Regions from separate parts of the Pseudochelatococcus lubricantis genome, predicted to be linked through region 1. Evidence: predicted binding sites of a transcription regulator. Region 1 holds the regulator's gene; the other holds the start of a gene.
The links. Region 1 encodes HrcA, which represses chaperone genes, less so after heat shock. Its sites were predicted from a motif close to GTTAGCACTCNCNNNNNGNGAGTGCTAAC; they were not measured.
Positions count from the first base shown of each region.

Region 1 (9,591 bases):
CGGGCGAAAACGCCTTCCGTCACGACCTCGATGCGCGTGCGCGCGCTCACTTTCGAACCGAGACGCACGCGCAGGCCCACGGTCTCGCCGACCGGCTCCGACAGGGTTTCCGCCATGCGCGCGGCGGCGCCCTGGGCGGCGAGGCGGCGGGGCTCCAGCATGACGATCCTGCGCCCGCCGACCCAGGGCTCGCCGAGCAGGGCGAGCGGCACGCGCGTCGTCTTGCCCGCGCCGGGCGGGGCGACGAGCACAGCGTTGCGGCCGCGCGCCAACGTCCCGCGCAGGGGCGCGAGCACTTCGTCGATGGGCAGGGCAGGCGGGGTGTCGGTCATGCGGCTGGCTTGCGTGATTCGTTCCGGTGACATCTTGCGCATCTCCCGCCCGTACGTCACCATTGTCATCGAACTGTTGAAAGCCTATGCTCTGCTTGCGGGATGATAAGGCGGGCGAATCCGTAAGGCCCTGAAGCCAAAGAGCAAGGTGCGCGCGGTGCGCCCGGGTTCGTCACGCGAGGGGCGGGGGTGGGAATTTATATGGGTGCCAGGAATCATACGGGTGCCAAGAGTGCGGCCGGCGCCAGAATTTTCGGGGAGGATGCGTTCATCGGGGCGCGGGGCGGGCGGATGCCTGCATTCCTGCAGCCCAAGGTCTGGGGCAACCCCAAGGCGTGGAACTGGGTGCAGAACGGCAAGTTCGGCGGCGGCTTCAAGTTCGGCCTGCCGCTCGACACCGGCGGCCTCGACCCCGTTCTCGGCCGCATCGGCTCCCTCGAAGTGCGGCTCGCGACCACCAAGCGCGATATTCGCCGGGCGCAGCGCCTGCGCTACCGCGTGTTCTACAACGAGATGTCGGCGGTGCCCAACGCCGCCTGCATGCTCGCGCAGCGCGACATGGACGAATACGACGCCATCTGCGACCATCTGCTGGTGCTCGATCACGACGCGCCGCGCAAGCCGTTCCGCCCCAACAAGCCGAAGGTGGTGGGCACCTACCGGCTGCTGCGGCAGGAGGTGGCGGATCGCTCCTTCGGCTTCTACACGGCCGGCGAATTCGACGTGCAGCCGGTGATCGACGCCAACCCGCAACTGCGCTTTCTGGAACTCGGCCGCTCCTGCGTGCTCAAGCCCTACCGCAACAAGCGCACCGTCGAACTGCTCTGGCATGGCATCTGGACCTATGTGCTGCATCACCGCATCGACGTGATGTTCGGCTGCGCGAGCCTTGAGGGCACCGACCCCGCGAAGATGGCGCTGCCGCTGAGCTTCCTGCATCACTATGCCCGCGCGCCCGAGGAATGGAACGTGAAGGCCCTGCCGGACCGTTTCGTGCGCATGGACCTGATGAGCAAGGAGGGCATCGATGCCCGCGCCGCGCTGCACAGCCTGCCGCCGCTGATCAAGGGCTATCTGCGTCTTGGCGGCACCGTGGGCGAGGGCGCGGTGATCGATCGGCAGTTCGGCACCACGGACGTGCTGGTGATGCTGCCGGTGAAGGCGATCAACCCGCGGTACATCGGTCACTTCGGCGCCACCGCCGACCGGCACGCCGCCTGATCCCCGGGCTATTCGATCCCGCTCCGCCCGTGCTTCAGCGCTTGCGTTCCAGAATGCGCGAGACGACGCGGGCGGTGTAGTCCACCATGGGCACGATGCGCGAATAGTTGAGCCGCGTCGGGCCGATGACGCCGACGACCCCGAGGATCGTCTGGCGCGAGTCGCGGAAGGGCGCGGCGATCATCGACGAGCCGGACAGCGAGAACAGCTTGTTTTCCGAGCCGATGAAGATGCGCACGCCCTCGCCGCCCTCGGCGCGCGACAGCAGGTCGATGACGTCCTTCTGCGTCTCCAGATCGGCGAACAGCAGGCGGATGCGCTCGACGTCCTCCGCCGCCTTGAGATCGTCGAGAAGGTTCGCCTGTCCGCGCACGATGAGCTGGCGCCCGTCCGAGGGGCCGACGCTGACGGCGAGGCCCGCGTCGATGAGGCCGGTGACGAGCGCGTCGAGTTCCTGCTCCATACTGGCGCGGCGCTGCTCAACCTGCGCGCGCAGCTCCGCCAGGGTGAGGCCGCGCAAATGCGCGTTGAGGTAGTTGCCGGCCTCGATCAGGGCACTCGACGGCAGGCCGGGCGGCAGGTCGAGCAGGCGGTTCTCGACTGCGCCGTCCTCGCCCACCAGCACCACGAGCGCCTTCGCGGCATCGAGGCGAACGAATTCGATGTGCTTCAGCGGCGGGTTCTGCTTGCCGGTGACGACGACGCCCGCGCCGCGCGTGAGGCCCGACAGCATCACGGTGGCCTCCGACAGCAGGCTGTCGAGCGAGGTGCCCGTGGCCGCCGCGGCCACCTGCGATTCGATGCGGCTGGTCTCTTCCGAATCGAGGTCGCCGATTTCCAGCATTGCATCGACGAAGAAGCGCAGGCCGCGCTCGGTTGGCATGCGCCCGGCGCTGATGTGGGGTGCGTAAAGCAGGCCCGCCAGCTCAAGGTCCGCCATCACGTTGCGCACGGAGGCGGGCGAGAGCGGCATGGAGAGAAGGCGCGCGAGATTGCGCGAGCCGACGGGCTCGCCCGTGGCGAGATAACCCTCTACCACATGGCGGAAAACCTCGCGCGACCGCTCGTCAAGGTCCGCAAAGAGGCGCGCGCTGTCCGCAGTCGGGACGGTTCGATACGGCATGGTCATCAGAAAACAGTCATCACGGTATGGTTTTTGGCTCCTGACTTGCCTCTCCCTGATTAGGGCAACAGGGGGGGCTGCTTCAAGAGGGGGAGCAGGCAGGCCTTGCGGAATCGGCTTGTCGGCGGCGCGCGAGATGCTACAAGCCGCGCAGGACGATCATTATTCCAGGGACAAGTTCGGTGAATACCTCCATCCGCCCCTCAGGGCGCGCTCCGGAAGAGCTGCGCAAGGTAACCCTCGAACGCGCCGTGGCGCGTTACGCGGAAGGCTCCTGCCTGGTGAAATTCGGCGAGACGCACGTGCTGTGCACGGCCTCGCTGGAAGACAGGCCGCCGCCGTGGCTGCGCGGACAGGGCCGCGGCTGGGTGACAGCGGAATACGCCATGCTGCCGCGCGCCACGCTGGAGCGCACGCGCCGCGAGGTGACATCCGGCAAACCCTCCGGCCGCACGCAGGAAATCCAGCGCCTCATCGGGCGCAGCCTGCGCGCGGTCGTGGACCTGCATGCGATCGGCGAACGGCAGATCGTGGTCGACTGCGACGTGCTGCAGGCGGACGGCGGCACGCGCACCGCCGCCATCACCGGCGCGTGGGTCGCGCTGCACGATTGCCTGCAATGGATGCAGGCGCGCTCCATGCTGTCTGCCAAGGCGCTGAAGGACCACGTCGCCGCTGTCTCCTGCGGCATCTACAGAGGCACGCCGGTGCTCGACCTCGATTACGCCGAGGACTCGGCGGCCGAGACCGATGCCAATTTTGTGCTGACCGGCACGGGCGGCATCGTCGAGGTGCAGGGCACGGCGGAGGGCGCTCCCTTCAGCGAGGAGGAGCTGCTGCGCCTGCTGGCACTGGCAAGGGCCGGGACGGAAAAGCTCGTCAGCCTGCAGAAACTGGCGGTATCGTGATGGTGCGCAAGCTGGAAGGGCGGCTCGTCGTCGCCTCGCACAACCCGGGCAAGTTGCGCGAGATGCGTGAGCTGCTCGCGCCCTATCACATCGAGGCCGTGTCGGCGGGTGAACTCCACCTGCCGGAGCCGGACGAGACCGGAACCACCTTCGCCGAGAACGCGGCGCTGAAGGCGCATGCTGCGGCGACGGCCACCGGCCTGCCCGCCTTTGCCGACGATTCCGGCCTGTGCGTCGAGGCGCTCGACGGTGCGCCGGGTATCTTTTCCGCCCGCTGGGCCGGCCCCGACAAGGACTTCCCCGCCGCTATCGCTCGCATCGAGCGGGAACTCGAACGGCGCGGCGCGCTGGACGACGCCGGGCGCCGGGCGCATTTCGTTTCCGCGCTCGTGGTGGCATGGCCGGACGGGCACGAGGAACTGTTCGAAGGCCGCGTATTCGGCAAGCTGGTGTTTCCCGCGCGTGGCGACAGGGGTTTCGGCTACGATCCGATCTTCCAGCCGGAAGGGTACGACATCACTTTCGGCGAGATGTCGTCGGAGCAGAAGCACGGCTGGTCGCATCCGCAAGGATTGTCTCACCGCGCCCGGGCGTTCCGCCGTCTCGCGGCGGCGCTGCTGGGCTGATACCTGAGCCCCACTCATCGGGAGATGGTCAAGCCCATGCGGGGCCTGGCAAGGCACGCACGTGAGTGGCCGCAGAACGGGAGCGCCGGTATCAGTCAGCGGTTCTCGCGCAGGAAGGCGGCGATGGCGTCCGCGAAGGTCTGGCCGTAGCGTTCCAGCTTGTGCTCGCCCACGCCCTGCACCATGCGCATGGCATACAGGTCGGTTGGTTTGAGGCGGGCCATGTCGACCAGGGTGCGGTCGGGGAAAACCATGTAGGCGGCGGCGTTCTCGGCCTTCGCGAGTTCGAGGCGCAGGCTGCGCAGATGCTGGAACAGGGCGTTTTCCGCCTCCGTGAGCAGGGACGCCGCCTCCCCTGTGCGCGGGCTGTCGCGCCTGCGACGCGGTTCCTCCGCGACGGCGCGCAGCGTCAGCTTCTCGCGGCCGAACAGGATGTCCTCGCCCTTCTGTGTCAGACGGTAGCCCGAATAGGCTTCGCCCGTCTCGCCGACGGCGCCGGTGGCGAACAACTGCCGGATGATGGTGAGCCACGTCCGCTTGCCCTTGTCCGCGCCAACGCCGAATGTCTTGAGCTTGTCGTGGCCAAGGCGGGACACCGCCTCGTTCTCCGTGCCGGTGAGGATGTCGGCGATATGCGCCGCGCCGAAGCGCTGGCCGGTGCGGGCGATGGCGGACAGCACCTTCTGCGCATCGATGGTGGCGTCGTAGAGGCTGACGCCACCCCGGCAAAGGTCGCAGCCGCCGCAGGGCTCGCTCGCCTCACCGAAATAGGCGAGCAGCGCCTGCCGCCGGCAGGTCGCGGTTTCGCACAGCTCGATCATGGCATTGAGCCTGCGGTGCTCGATGCGGCGGCGCTCGTCGTCGATGTCCTTCTCGTCGATCTGCCGCCTGCGCAGCGCCATGTCGGAGGCGCCGTAGAGCGTGAGCGTCCACGCCGGCAGGCCGTCGCGCCCGGCGCGGCCGATCTCCTGATAGTAGCCCTCGATGCTGCCGGGCATGTCGGCATGGGCGACGAAGCGCACGTCCGGCTTGTTGATGCCCATGCCGAAGGCGACCGTGGCCACCATGACGATGTCGTTTTCCTGCAGGAAGCGGTCCTGCCGCTCGCCGCGCAGCGCCTGATCGAGCCCGGCATGGTAGGCGAGCGCGCGCACGCCCTTTTGCGACAGGCTTTCCGCGATTTCTTCCGTGCGCTTGCGGGCCGAGGTGTAGATAATGCCGCTCGCCCCCTTGTGCGAGAGGACGAATTCCGCAAGCTGGCTCGCGGGACGCTCCTTCGCCGCGAAACGCAGATCGAGGTTGGGCCGGTCGAAGCTGTGCACGACGACGCGCGGCTCCTCCGGAAAAAGCTGCTGAACGATGTCGGCGCGGGTGGTGCGGTCGGCGGTGGCGGTGAGCGCGATGGTCTGCGGTGAGCCCAGTTGCTCGCGCACCTGCCGCAGATTGCGGTAATCGGGGCGGAAATCGTGGCCCCATTGCGATACGCAATGCGCCTCATCGATGGCGAGGCGGCGAATGCCGATGTCGCGCAGGGCTGACAGCATGTTGTCGCCCGCGAGTTTCTCGGGTGAGACGAACAGAAGCTTCAGCTCGCCGCGGCGCATCATCCGCCACGCCTCGCGATTCCCGTCGTCGGTGTTGGCGGAATTGATGGTGGCCGCCGGCACGCCGAGGGCCGTGAGCTGCCCGACCTGGTCGCGCATCAGCGCGACCAGCGGCGAGACGACCAAGGTCATGCCGCCATCGTCCGTCATGGCGGGCAACTGGTAGCACATCGATTTGCCGCTGCCGGTCGGCATCACCGCGAAGACGTTCTCGCCGTTGAGCACGGCGGCGATCACCTCGTCCTGCCCCGGGCGGAAATCGTCGTAGCCGAACACCGACTTCAGCACAGCCCGCGCACGCTGCGCGAGTGCGGGGCTGACCGGCTGAACCTGTGCTGCGCCGGCCTGTGTCATGAGCGGGTGGCGACCGCGACCGCCGTGCCCACCATCACCGTCCCGGTGGCGCGGTTGATGAAGGCGAGCGCCCGCGGGCTGGAGAAAAGGCGGCGCGCGCGGGCGGCGGCGAGGACGTAGGCCGAGAAGATCACCGCCAGCACGGCGAAGGTGACTGCCGCAAGCTCCGCGAAGGTCACGGGTGTGACGGCGTCGAGCGGGATGAAGCCCGGCAGCAGCGCCAGATAGAACATCATCGCCTTCGGGTTCGACAGGCCGACCATCAGGCCGCCGAGGAAGGCAGCGGGCCCGCCCTCGCCCACCTCCAGCGGTGCGGAGGCGATAGACGTCGCCGGTGCCGTCCAGAAATGCCACGCCAGCCAGAGCAGATAGGCGGCGCCGAGGTATTTGATGACGATGAACACGCCCTGGAAGGTCTGCGCCAGCACGGCGAGGCCGGAAACGGCGACCGTCAGCCAGAGGACATCGCTGATGATGATGCCGAGCAGGAAGGGCGCGAGCCCCCGCGTGCCGCGTGCCAGCACCCGCGCCACGATGGCGGCGACGGCCGGCCCCGGCACGGCGGCGGCAATGGCGAGCGCGCTGGCGAATATCGCGAGCGCGGTGATGTCGATGCCATGCACGGGAGGCTCCTGACAGCGAAAAGAATACGCGGCGCGAATCCGCCCGCGCCGGGAAATCATGCGTTGAAATGGATAGCCTGTCCGGGCGTGACGAGGCAAGTGACGGCCGAGGCGGGCAGGTCCGCGAACAGCGCAGGGTCGGCGCCGGTCATGAAGATCTGGCTCCCGAGCCGCTCCAGCGCCGCGAACAGCGCCGCACGTCGGCGCGGATCGAGATGGGCGGCGACCTCGTCGAGCAGGACGAGCGGCGCGATGCCGCTCATGTCCGCGACGAGGCGCGCATGCGCAAGCACGAGGCCGATCAGCAGCGCCTTCTGCTCGCCCGTGGAGCACAGGGCGGCGGCCATGTCCTTCGCCGCATGGCGGATGGCGAGGTCGCTGGTCTGCGGGCCGGCGAGCGCGCGGCCGGCGGCGCGATCGCGCGCGCGGCCCTCGCGCAGCCCGCGGCGGAAACGGTCCTCCACCTCCACGGCGGGCAGCGCGCCGAGTTCGTCCTCCAGTGTGCCGGCGAGGGCGATCCGCGCGGAGGGAAACGGCGAGGCGCTGTCGTGGCCGGCGTCGATCAACGCCTGCAGCCGCGCCACCGTTTCAAGGCGCGCGGCAGCCACGGCGACGCCGAGTTCCGCGACCTCGTGCTCGATGGAATCGAGCCAGCGGGCATTCGTGGGCGCCTCGTCGAGGATGCGGTTGCGCGACGACAGCGCCCGTTCGTAGGCGCTGGTGCGTGTGCCGTGAGCGGCATCGATGGCGAGCACCAGACGGTCGAGAAACCGGCGTCGGTCGCCGGCCGGGCCGAGGAACAACCCGTCGAGCGCCGGCGTCAGCCAGACGATGCGCAGATATTCGGCAAATGCCGCGGGAGAGGGGACGGGCGCGCCGTCGATCCGGCATTTGCGGCCCGTCGCGGACGGCTCCAGCCCCGTGCCGAGCCGCGCGCCGCCGGTTGCCCGATCGAGCGTAACGGATACGGCAAAGCCACCGCTGCCGCCCTTGCGCGCCATGTCCGCGAACGGCGCACGGCGCAGGCCGCGCCCCGGCGTGAACAGCGACAGCGCTTCGAGCAGGTTGGTCTTGCCGGCGCCGTTTTCGCCCACGAGCGCCACGATCCGCGCATCGGTATCGAGGTCGAGCGCCGCGTAGCTGCGAAAATCCGCGAACGAAAGCCGCGTCACCCGGCGCGGCGCGGGCAGTGAGTCAGACACGCATCGGCATCAGGACATAGAGCGCGGCCGCGCCCTCGCGGTCCTGGATGAGGGTCGGCGATCCCGGGTCGGCGAGCAGCAGCACGGCGGTGTCGCCATCGAGCTGGGCGGCGATGTCGAGCAGATAGCGGGCGTTGAAACCGATATCGAGCGGCGCCGAATCGTACTCCACCTCAAGCTCTTCCGTCGCGCTGCCGGAATCCGGATTGGTGACGGAAAGCGTCATGCGGCCTTCGGTCAGCGAGAGCTTGACGGCGCGCCCGCGTTCCGACGAGATGGTGGACACGCGGTCGACGGCGGTGGCGAACTCGGCACGGTCGACCACGAGGCGCTTGTCGTTGCCCTGCGGAATGACGCGCTGGTAGTCCGGGAAGGTGCCGTCGATCAGCTTCGACGTCAGCACCACGGTGCCGGCGGTGAGGCGGATTTTGTTCGCGGACAGTTCGACCTGCGCCTCGCCATCGATGCCGTCGAGCAGTTTGTGGATTTCGGTCACCGCCTTGCGCGGCACGATCACGCCGGGGATGTCCTGCGCGCCGGAGGGCGAATCCATTTCGACGCGCGCGAGGCGGTGGCCATCGGTCGCCACGGCGCGCAGCTTGACGGTGCCGTCGTTCTCGAAGGCGTGGAAGTAGATGCCGTTCAGGTAATAGCGCGTCTCCTCGGTGGAGATCGCGAACTGGGTCTTGTCGATCAGCTTCTTGAATTCGGCCGCCTGCACGGTGAACGTGTGCGGCAGCTCGCCGGCGGCGAGGTCCGGGAAATCGCTTTCGGGCAGCGCCTGCAGCGTGAAGCGCGAACGCCCGGCCCGGATGACGACCTGCGCGCCGTCCTGCGCCGATTCGAGCGATATCTGCGCGCCGTCCGGCAGTTTGCGGATGATGTCATAGATAACGTAGGCCGGCACGGTGGTCGCGCCTTCGAGCGCGACGTCGGCGGGAAGCGTTTCCGTCACCTCCAGATCGAGGTCGGTGGCGCGCAGCCGCAGCGTCCCGCCCTCGGCCCGCAGGAGCACGTTGGACAGGATCGGGATCGTATTGCGCCGTTCCACGACCCGGTGGACATGGCCGAGCGATTTCAGGAGCGCGGCCCGCTCGACGGTAACCTTCATCGACACTTCCATTCAACTGCAACGCCACACACGCCCCGCCCGGCATGATCCGACAGGCAGGGACGGCACAATGGCGTTTAACGCGCTGAAGCGCAAGAGGGGAGCCGCCCTGACACGCACTTTCCCCGCCACCCTGGGGAAAGCCGGGACAGCGGGCAGGGGTCATTCCTGCAGCATGCGCTTGAGCAGCTCGATTTCCTCGCGCAGCGCCGCGTCGTCGCCGACCATCTTCTCGATCTTGCGCACCGCGTGCAGCACCGTGGTATGGTCGCGCCCGCCGAAACGCCGGCCGATCTCCGGCAGCGAGCGCAGGGTGAGGATCTTCGACAGATACATCGCGATCTGGCGCGGCTTCACCACCGCCGCCGTGCGCCGCTCGGAGAGGATATCGGCGCGCGAGACGTTGTAACGGCTGGCGACCAGCTTCTGGATGTCCTCGATCTTGACCCGGCGCGGTTCGCGCGTGCGGATGAGATCGCGGATCGCG
Region 1 is NZ_JBHLXC010000002.1:732,895-742,485, forward strand. Features, by position in the region: gene hrpB (ATP-dependent helicase HrpB) at 1-332, opposite strand, end outside; gene olsB (l-ornithine N(alpha)-acyltransferase) at 534-1,553, shown strand; gene hrcA (heat-inducible transcriptional repressor HrcA) at 1,588-2,682, opposite strand; gene rph (ribonuclease PH) at 2,871-3,584, shown strand; gene rdgB (RdgB/HAM1 family non-canonical purine NTP pyrophosphatase) at 3,584-4,210, shown strand; gene recQ (DNA helicase RecQ) at 4,306-6,168, opposite strand; gene ACFFJ7_RS06245 (LysE family translocator) at 6,165-6,791, opposite strand; gene recF (DNA replication/repair protein RecF) at 6,848-7,993, opposite strand; gene dnaN (DNA polymerase III subunit beta) at 7,986-9,104, opposite strand; gene dnaA (chromosomal replication initiator protein DnaA) at 9,267-9,591, opposite strand, start outside.

Region 2 (9,591 bases), on a different contig from region 1:
CATAAAAGTAGGGTCACCTGAATAGGCGAGAAGACGGCACATAGTTTCCCTATAATGTTAGCCGAATGGTCACAGCGCAAGCGCGATTTTACAAGCCCTTCATCGACATGGCGGATATGCACCGGCGAAATTCGTATGACGCGCGATTGTGGCGTTGTCCGGGCGCCGCGGGGCTACCGGGAGATTGTCGCAAATCTGTTACATCAACACCTTAGACGGTTGAAAGGCGAAGCTGGGCTGCGGGGACGATGTCGCTCGCCCGCCAGCGAGATGATTCGCCGTCCCCGCCCGGCTTCGGCAGTCCGGGACTGCCCGTTCCCAGACGACCGCCCGGACCCCGCCGATGAGCCAGACCGCTATCCGTGCCCGCAACACCGCCGCCGATCCGCCTCCCGCCGCGAGCGCGGTGGAGGTGAAGGGGCTTGCGCTGACCTATGGGCAGAACGCGATCCTGCGGCAGATCGATCTTGCGCTGCCGCCCGGCCACATCCAGGCGCTGCTGGGGCCTTCCGGCTGCGGCAAGACCACGCTGCTGCGCATCGTCGCCGGGCTGCTGGAGCCGACACAGGGGACCGTTCGCATCCAGGGCGCGGTCGTCGCGGATGCCGCGACAGGCCTCTTCGTGCCGCCGGAGCGGCGCGGGCTCGGCATGGTTTTTCAGGATTATGCGCTGTGGCCGCATCTGACGATCGGCGGCAATGTCGCGTTTCCGCTGGAAATGCGCGGCATCCCGGCGCATGAGCGCCGCGCGCGGGTGGCGAAGGCGCTGGCGCTCGTCGGCCTTGCCGGTTTCGAGGCGCGCAGTCCGGCCTCGCTGTCCGGCGGGCAGCAGCAGCGGGTCGCCATCGCCCGTGCCATCGTCGCCGAGCCGCAGCTCGTGCTGTTCGACGAGCCGCTGTCGAATCTCGACAAGGAATTGCGCGACCAGCTCTCGATGGAGCTTGCCGCGCTGGTGCGCGATCTGGGCCTCACCGCTCTTTATGTGACGCATGATCAGGGCGAGGCGTTCGCCATGGCCGATTCCGTCGCCATCATGCGCGGCGGGCGCATCGTGCAGAACGCTGCGCCGGAGGACCTCGTCGCCGCGCCGGCCGATGCCGGGGTGGCGGAATTCCTCAACCTCGGCCCCGTCTTCAAGGCCGTGCGGCGGGAGGGGCGCTGGCGGCTTGCCGATGCCGACCTCGCGCTCGATCCGCCGTCTGCTGACATCGCGGGCGAGGAGGCGGGCGTGCTGCTGGCGCGCCGTGCCCTCGCGCTCGCCGCGCCGGGCGCGGGCGTCTGTGAGGGACGGGTGGTGCAGGCCGTGTTTCGCGGCGACCACTATCTTGTCACCGTGCAGCTCGCTCCTCCGCCACAGGCGGATGCGCCGGCGCCGGTAGAGCTTGCCATCGTCAGCGAGCAGCGGGTGCGCGCGGGCGAGCGGGTGGGTGTCAACATCCTGCCGGAACGGCTGCGCTGGTTCGCCGGCGCTGCCGTTCCGCATTGAGTTTTCATCAGGGTCGTCGAAACAGTCCAGGGAACCATCATGATCAAGTCTCTCCAGTTCGCGGCCGTCGTTGCCGTGGGTCTCGTCACCGCCACCGGCGCGCGCGCCGATATCACTGTCTATTCCGCGGGTCCCGCTGGCCTCATCAACGGGCTCGCCAAGGGCTTCACGGAAAAGACCGGCATCAAGGCCGAAGTGTTTCAGGGCACCACCGGGCAGGTGATGGCCCGCATCGAGGCCGAGGCCGCCAATCCGAAGGTCGATGTGCTGATCTCCGCCTCGTGGGATACGGCGACCGATTTCGCCAAGCGCGGCTGGCTCGTGCCCTACACCAGCCCGAACGCCGCCAACGTGCCGGATTTCCTCAAGTCCGAAACCGCGGTCGCGCAGGGCGTCTCGGCGCTCGCCATCGCCTGGAATCCCAAGAGCGGCACGCCGAAGCCCGCCGAATGGGCCGACCTGACGAAGCCCGAGTTCAAGGACAAGGTGACGCTGCCGGATCCCGCCCAGTCGGGCGCCTCGTTCGAACTCGTGGCCGCGCTGCGCGGCACGGCGGGCAACTGGAAGCTGTTCGAAGGCCTCGCCGCCAACGGCGCGGTGGTGGCTGGCGCCAACGCCGCTGCCCTGAACCCGGTGCTGCAGGGCGCCAAGGCCGCCGTGTTCGGCGCGGTCGACTACATCTCGCTCGCCGGCCAGCAGAAGGGCGAATCGATCGAGGTGATCTTCCCCGCCTCCGGCACCGTGATTGCGCCGCGCCCGGTCGTGATCCTCAACTGGTCGAAGCAGCAGGACGAGGCGAAGAAGTTCGTCGACTACATGCTCTCCGACGACGGCCAGGCGCTCGTCGCCAAGGCGTTCCTGATCCCCGCCCGCAGCGACGTCAAGGCCGACCGTCCGGTGATCAAGGACCTCAAGCTTCTTGAGATCGACACCGACGCCGTCTATGCGAAGCGGGCCGATATCCTGAAGGAATTCGGCGCCATCTTCGCGAAGTAAGCCGGCTCAGGCCGGACGGGGGCGCGTCCCGTGCCGGGAGGCGCCCCGTCTTTTCCTGCTGTTGAGAGAAACCATGCGCAGCCCCGGTCCTGTGGTGTGGGGCGCGGCTTTCGCGCTCGTCGTGCTCGTCCTCATTCCCCTGTCGTTCATCGTCCTGCAGGCGATCTTCCCGGCGCTCGGGCAGGGGTCGCTCTCCGCGCCGTTCACCCGCGTCGCCGACGTGCTGACGGAGCCGGGACTGCTGCGGATGACACGCAATACAGCGCTGCTCGGGCTCGGCGTCGTCGCCGGCTCGGCGGTCATCGCGGTGCCGCTCGGCGTGCTGCGGGCGCTGTTCCGGGTGCCGCTGGCGCCGCTGTGGGACATCCTGCTGCTCGTGCCCTTCATGATCCCGCCCTATATCGCCACGCTCGGCTGGATCATGACGCTGCAGCCCAACGGCTACCTGACGCAGCTCACCGGCCTCAACGCCGGGCCCTATCTCTTCTCGCTGTGGGGCGTCGTTTTCGTGATGACGCTCGGCGCCTTCCCCGTGGTCTATTTCGCCGTCTCGCGCACGGTGGAAGCCATAGGCGGCCGCTATGCGGACGTGGGGCGGGTGTTCGGCGCCTCGTCCTTCACCGCCTTCCGGCGCGTGACCCTGCCGCTTGCGCTCCCCGGGCTCATGGCGAGCCTGCTGCTCGTGTTCGCGATGACCATCGAGGAATACGGCACGCCGGCGGCGCTCGGCCGCCAGTCGGGCTTCGAGGTGCTGGTGACCGGCATCGACACGCGCGTTTCCGACTGGCCCATCGACCTGCCGGGCGCGGCGATCCTGTCGCTGATCCTCGTGATGATGTCGCTCGGCGCTTTTCTCGTCCAGCTGCGCATCCTGTCACGCCGTTCCTTCGAGACGGTGGGCGGCAAGCCGCAGGCGTTCCACAAGCGACCGCTCGGCGTCTTCGCCATTCCGGTGGTCGCGGTCTTCGCGCTGGTGAGCCTGCTCGCGGTGGGCGTGCCGCTTTTCGCGATTTTCGCCACCGCGCTGTCGAAGACCCTGTCGGGCGGGCTGGCGGCCGACAATATCGGCTTCGGCCATTTCCGCGCCATCGCCGCGGACGAGAACGGGGCGTTCCAGGCGCTGCTCAACAGTCTCGGCCTCGGCGCCGCGACGGCGCTGATCACCGGCCTCATCGGTGCCGCGACCTCCTACGCGGTGGTGCGCACGCAGTTTCGCGGCAAGGGCTTTCTCGATGCGCTGACCGTCATCCCCAACGCCATTCCCGGCATCGTGGTGGCGGTCGGCATCATCCTGGCGTGGAACCAGCCGTGGCTGCCGGTCACGCCCTACAACACGCCGCTCATCCTGCTGATGGCCTATTGCTGCATCCTGCTGCCCTATACGGTGCGCTACGCCAACGCGGCCTTCCGGCAGGTGGGCGACAATCTGGAGGCGGCAGCGCGCGTCGCGGGCGCCACGCCGCTCACGGCCTTCCGGCGCATCCTGCTGCCGCTGGTGCTGCCCAGCCTGATCTCGGCGATGCTGCTGGTGTTCGCGGTGGCGACGCGCGAACTCGTGGCCTCGATCCTGCTCGCGCCCGTGGGCATGGCGACGATCTCGACCTTCATCTGGCGCCAGTTCGATCAGGGCTCGGTGGGGCTCGGCATGGCGATGAGCGCCGTCACCATCCTGATCACGACCACGATCCCGCTCGCGGTGACGCTCATGTCCGGTCGGCGTGGGCTGATGTAGCCGCCGCGACCGTCCGCCTCACGAACCTGTGCAATAAAAAAACGGCCCTGCGAAAACGGGGCCGTTTCTCTGTTCCGACGATGTCCGGCCAGACGGGCTGGCCGGAACCGGGATTGGCGGATCAGAAGTCGCCGCCGAAGCCGCCAGGGCCACCAGCCGGGAGGGCGGGCTTGTCCTTGGGCAGTTCCGCAACCAGCGCCTCGGTCGTGACGATGAGGCCGGCGACCGACGCGGCGTCCTGCAGGGCGGTGCGCACGACCTTCGTGGGGTCGACGATACCGGCCTCGATCAGGTCCACGAACTCTTCCGTCTGCGCGTTGAAGCCGTAGGTCTGCGAGTCGTTGTCGAGGATCTTGCCGACAACGATCGCGCCCTCGACGCCGGCGTTGGCGGCGATCTGGCGGATCGGCGCCTCAAGCGCCTTCAGCACGATGTCGATGCCGGCCTTGATGTCCGGGGTGTCGGCGGTCAGCCGCTCGACAGCGGCCTTGGCGCGCAGAAGGGCGACACCGCCGCCGGGGACGATGCCTTCCTCGATCGCGGCGCGGGTAGCGTTCAGCGCGTCGTCGACGCGGTCCTTACGCTCCTTCACCTCGACTTCCGACGAACCGCCGACGCGGATCACGGCGACGCCGCCGGCGAGCTTGGCAAGACGCTCCTGCAGCTTCTCGCGGTCGTAGTCGGAGGAGGTCTCCTCGATCTGCGCCTTGATCTGGGCAACGCGGGAGTCGATGTCTTCCTTCGCGCCGGCACCGTCGATGATCGTGGTGGCTTCCTTCTCGATGCGCACGCGCTTGGCGCGGCCGAGCTGGGCGAGCGTCACGTTTTCGAGCTTGATGCCGAGGTCTTCGGAGATCGTCTGGCCGCCGGTGACGATGGCGATGTCCTCAAGGATGGCCTTGCGGCGGTCGCCGAAGCCCGGAGCCTTGACGGCAGCAACCTTCAGGCCGCCGCGCAGCTTGTTGACGACGAGCGTGGCCAGCGCCTCGCCCTCGACGTCCTCGGCGATGATGAGCAGCGGCTTGCCGGTCTGCACGATGGCTTCGAGCACGGGCAGCAGGGGCTGCAGCGAGGAGAGCTTCTTCTCGTGGATGAGGATGTAGGGGTCCTCGAAATCGACGACGAGCTTCTCGGCGTTGGTGATGAAGTAGGGCGACAGGTAGCCGCGGTCGAACTGCAGACCCTCGACGACGTCAAGCTCGGTCTCGAAGCTCTTGGCTTCCTCGACCGTGATCACGCCCTCGTTGCCGACGCGCTCCACGGCCTCGGCGATCAGCTTGCCGATCTCGGCCTCGCTGTTGGCGGAAATCGTGCCGACCTGCGCGACTTCCTGCGAGTTCGCGACCTTCTTGGCGCGAGCCTTGATGTCCTTGACCGCAGCCTCGACGGCGAGGTCGATGCCGCGCTTCAGGTCCTGCGGGTTGAGGCCGGCGGCAACCGCCTTCGAGCCCTCGCGCACGATGGCCTGGGCGAGAACGGTCGCGGTCGTCGTGCCGTCGCCGGCGAGGTCGTTGGTCCTGGAGGCGACTTCGCGGACGAGCTGGGCGCCGAGGTTCTCGAACTTGTCCTCAAGCTCGATTTCCTTGGCGACGGTCACGCCGTCCTTGGTGATGCGGGGTGCGCCGAACGACTTCTCGATGACGACGTTGCGGCCCTTGGGACCGAGCGTGACCTTCACCGCGTTGGCGAGCGTGTCGACACCGCGCAGCAGACGCTCGCGCGCATCGGCGGAAAATTTTACGTCCTTGGCAGCCATGGCTACTGTAACTCCTGCCTTAAGAAATCATCTGATGAGAATACGGTGGAGGGCGATCAGCCGATGATTCCGAGGATGTCGGACTCTTTCATGATGAGAAGATCTTCGCCGTCGATCTTCACTTCGGTGCCGGACCACTTGCCGAACAGCACGCGGTCGCCTTCCTTGACGTCGGGAGTGATGCGCTCGCCGTCCTCGTCACGGGCGCCGAGACCGACGGCGACGATGATGCCTTCCTGCGGCTTTTCCTTGGCGGTGTCGGGGATGATGATGCCACCCTTGGTCTTTTCCTCGCTGTCGACGCGACGAACGACCACACGGTCATGCAACGGACGGAATGTCATGGAATCCGCTTCCTCTTTCAAGCACACGCGATTGACGCGGTATGGTGGATGTTGAAAGGCGCGTTAGCACTCTACCAAGGTGAGTGCTAACAGCTGTTGCGGAAGGTAGTAGCGCCTCGGCATCATGTCAAGGGAAACGGCGACGGGAAGAGGTGCGGTTTTTTCGGCCGGTTGCGGCGGGCATGATTCGCCGCGCGCCGGCGGTGCGTGATCAGAGGGAGCGGTCGGCGCGGAGGGTGCCTGCAGAGCCCTGCAGCAGGAGCTGGCCCTTGACGACATCCCACTTCTGGGACATCCGCAGCGCCAGCATGAAGGCGCGCTCGGCGGCGTCGATCTGCGCGCCGCAGCTCTTGCGCGTCATGGCGAAGGGGCTCACCGCGAAGCCCTGGCCGCGCAGCGGATAGGCCGTTGCCGAGAAGGTGTTACAGCCGCCGAAGCCGCGTAGCTGGAACTGGTTGTCGAGCGTGAAATAGGGGCGGCTGCCGTCGATGGCGTAGGTCTTGTTGTTGAGGCTGACCGCAGCCCAGGACGAACCGACGGGGAACTGCTTTTCCCGCTGCTGCGGCACCATGGATTGCCCGCTGCCCGGCTGGTCGCCACGCATCATGCCCGGATCGCTGTTGATCTGCGCCTGCGCCGGGGTCGCCCCGGAAAGCGCCGCCGCGACGACGATGGCGAAAAGGGCCCCTGCGCCGTATCCCGCCGCGGCACGCGACCTTTCGCGGATGGGCAGGGGGGCGGTGTGCGAAAAGCGGGCTGGCTTCATGGACTTCATCGATTCCGAAAGCTTCGCGGTCGTAGACCGGCATGACAGGAACAACGCGCCGCAGACCATAACTGTCAGCTGCGTGAGAGGCAACCTCGAAGGCGGACGGCGGTGCAGCCGGCCCTCAGGCGATACCCGCGCCAATTCGCGCCAGCAGCCGTTCGATCAACGGGTTCGTGCGCCGCAGGACCCAGTCGACGGAACGTACGGTGACCGGATCCGCGCCCGCATGGACGAGAAAGTCCGCCAGCGCGAAAACCTGTGCGCCGGGACAATGCAGCGTCACATGCCCCTGCGTGTCGGGCAGGCCGAGCGGCAGGGTGGCGTAGAAGCGTTCCGTCAGGTCGCCGGGCAGCAGGACGCCTTCCGGCAGCACGGCCGTCAGCTCGCGCGTGTTGCGCGCCTCTTCCTCGGCCGCGATGCGGGTGAGGATGGTGCGCGCAGCCCGCCGCGCCACGCCGGACCACGGCGCCGAGACGGAGGCGACGAGGTTGGCCTGCGAGCGCAGGATCACACCGTCGTCGACGATCTTGAGCGCGTTGGCGGCGAGCGTCGCGCCGGTGGTCGTGATGTCGACGATGATCTCCGCCGTGCCCGCCGCCGGCGCGCCTTCGGTGGCACCGAGGCTTTCCACGATGCGGTAATCGCCGACACCATGATAGGCGAAGAAGCGGCGCGTCAGGTTGATGTATTTCGTCGCGACGCGCAGCCGCCGCCCGTGGCGCTGGCGGATGTCGGCGGCGACGTCGTCGAGGTCGGCCATGGTGCGCACGTCGATCCACGCCTTCGGCGCGGCGACCACCACATCCGCAAAGCCGAAACCGAGCGGCGTGACGAACTCGACCACGGCGTCGGCGTCGGCGAGCTGCTCGCGCAGGAGATCCTCGCCGGTGATGCCAAGATGCGCCGCGCCGGTGGCCAGCTGGCCGACGATGTCGGATGCGGAGAGGAACGCCACCTCGACGTCCGGTACGCCCTTGATCGTGCCGCGATAGTCGCGCTCGCCGCCGGGCCGCACCAGCGGAAGGCCGGCGCGGGCGAAGAAGGCGAAGGCGTTCTCCTGCAGGCGTCCCTTGGAGGGAACGGCGATGATCAGCGGCGCGCTCATGCGGCATCTCCGGGAGCGTGGTTGGGATCGAGCGCACTGTCGGGATCGAACCGGTCGATCCAGATGGCGAAGCCCACCGCCGGCACAGGACCCGGCGCGCCGAGATGGGTGAGCAGGCTGTCGTAGCGGCCGCCGCCCAGAATCGGGCGTGTGTCGGGCCGGGCGCCATCGTGCATCTCGACGATGAAGCCGGTGTAGTAGTCGAGGTTGCGCGCGAAGCCCGCGGCAAAGGTGATGGCACCGACATCGAGCCCGCGCGCGGCGATGAAGCCGGTGCGCGCCTCGAACGAATCGAGCGCGGCGTCGAGATCGAGCCCCGCATCGCCCGCCAGCGCCCGGACGGCGCTCGCGGCGCTGTCGGGATCGTTTTCGATGGCGAGATAGCGGTCGAGCACGCCGCGCTGCACTGCCGTGAGGTCGCCGCCGTTGCGGTCGGCCGCATGCGCGAGGAAGCGCTCGGCGATCTCGCCCGCCGAGCGTCCGCCGACGCTGCTGATGCCGGCGATCGACAACACGTCCTCCACGAAGGCGCGGGCGGCGGTGGGGTCCTGCCCTTCCAGCGCGGCGAGCAGGCCGCCGTGGTTGGCGGCGGAAGGATTGCCCGCGCCGTTGCCGCTGTCCGGCGCGCGCCCCTCGGAGACGGCCCGCAGGATGCGCCGGCGCTGCAGCGGCGAGACGGCCAGCGCATCGAGCAGCGCGTTGAGGAGGCCGATGTCGCCCATGCGCACGGAAGGCTGCGCGACACCGAGCCCGGTCAGCGCCTCGAAGCCGAGCGCCACGATTTCCGCATCCGCCGCCTCGCGGTCGAGGCGGCCGAACGATTCGACGCCGCCCTGCGGAAACTCGCCCGCCCGCCCGGCGCGCTGCCGGAACACCGGCCCGAGATAGCTGAAGGAGGCCACGCCCCCGGCCTCGCGCTCGGCGAGGTAGTCGCGGCTGACCGGGATGGTGTAGTCGGGCCGCAGGCACAGCTCGTTGCCGTCCGCGTCCTGCGTCAGGAACATATGGCGGCGGATATCCTCGCCCGAGAGGTCGAGGAACACGTCGACCGGCTGCAGCACGGAGGGCTCGATGCGCCGGTAGCCCTCACGCGCGAAAAGCGCGAGCAGGGCGTCGGCGCGGCCGGCGGCCTTTTCGGATGCGTGTGTCATGCTGTCTGCCCTTCCGCCCTTCCCCGGGTTGCCCTGCCTCGCTCAGCCCTGCCGGGCACCGAGGACGCCGCGCACGGCCTCGACCAGGTCCGCCTCCGGCACCGAGAACTGCGCCAGACGCTGGGCCTTGTAGGCGGCATTGTCGAGTTCACGCGCCGCGTCCGCCTGCTCGGCGCCCGCGACGAGGTCCTTGATCTGCACGGTGCCCTGCGCGCGCTCGTCCGAGCCCTGGATGACGACGCAGGGGCTGTT
Region 2 is NZ_JBHLXC010000024.1:213,225-222,815, reverse strand. Features, by position in the region: gene ACFFJ7_RS20215 (class II glutamine amidotransferase) at 1-42, opposite strand, end outside; gene ACFFJ7_RS20210 (ABC transporter ATP-binding protein) at 344-1,486, shown strand; gene ACFFJ7_RS20205 (extracellular solute-binding protein) at 1,526-2,482, shown strand; gene ACFFJ7_RS20200 (ABC transporter permease) at 2,556-4,214, shown strand; gene groL (chaperonin GroEL) at 4,336-5,970, opposite strand; gene groES (co-chaperone GroES) at 6,027-6,314, opposite strand; gene ACFFJ7_RS20185 (META domain-containing protein) at 6,526-7,080, opposite strand; gene hisG (ATP phosphoribosyltransferase) at 7,205-8,188, opposite strand; gene ACFFJ7_RS20175 (ATP phosphoribosyltransferase regulatory subunit) at 8,185-9,339, opposite strand; gene hisS (histidine--tRNA ligase) at 9,382-9,591, opposite strand, start outside.
Region 2: groES (co-chaperone GroES) is a predicted target of HrcA. The motif match lies at 6,377-6,405, and genes of this name have one in related genera.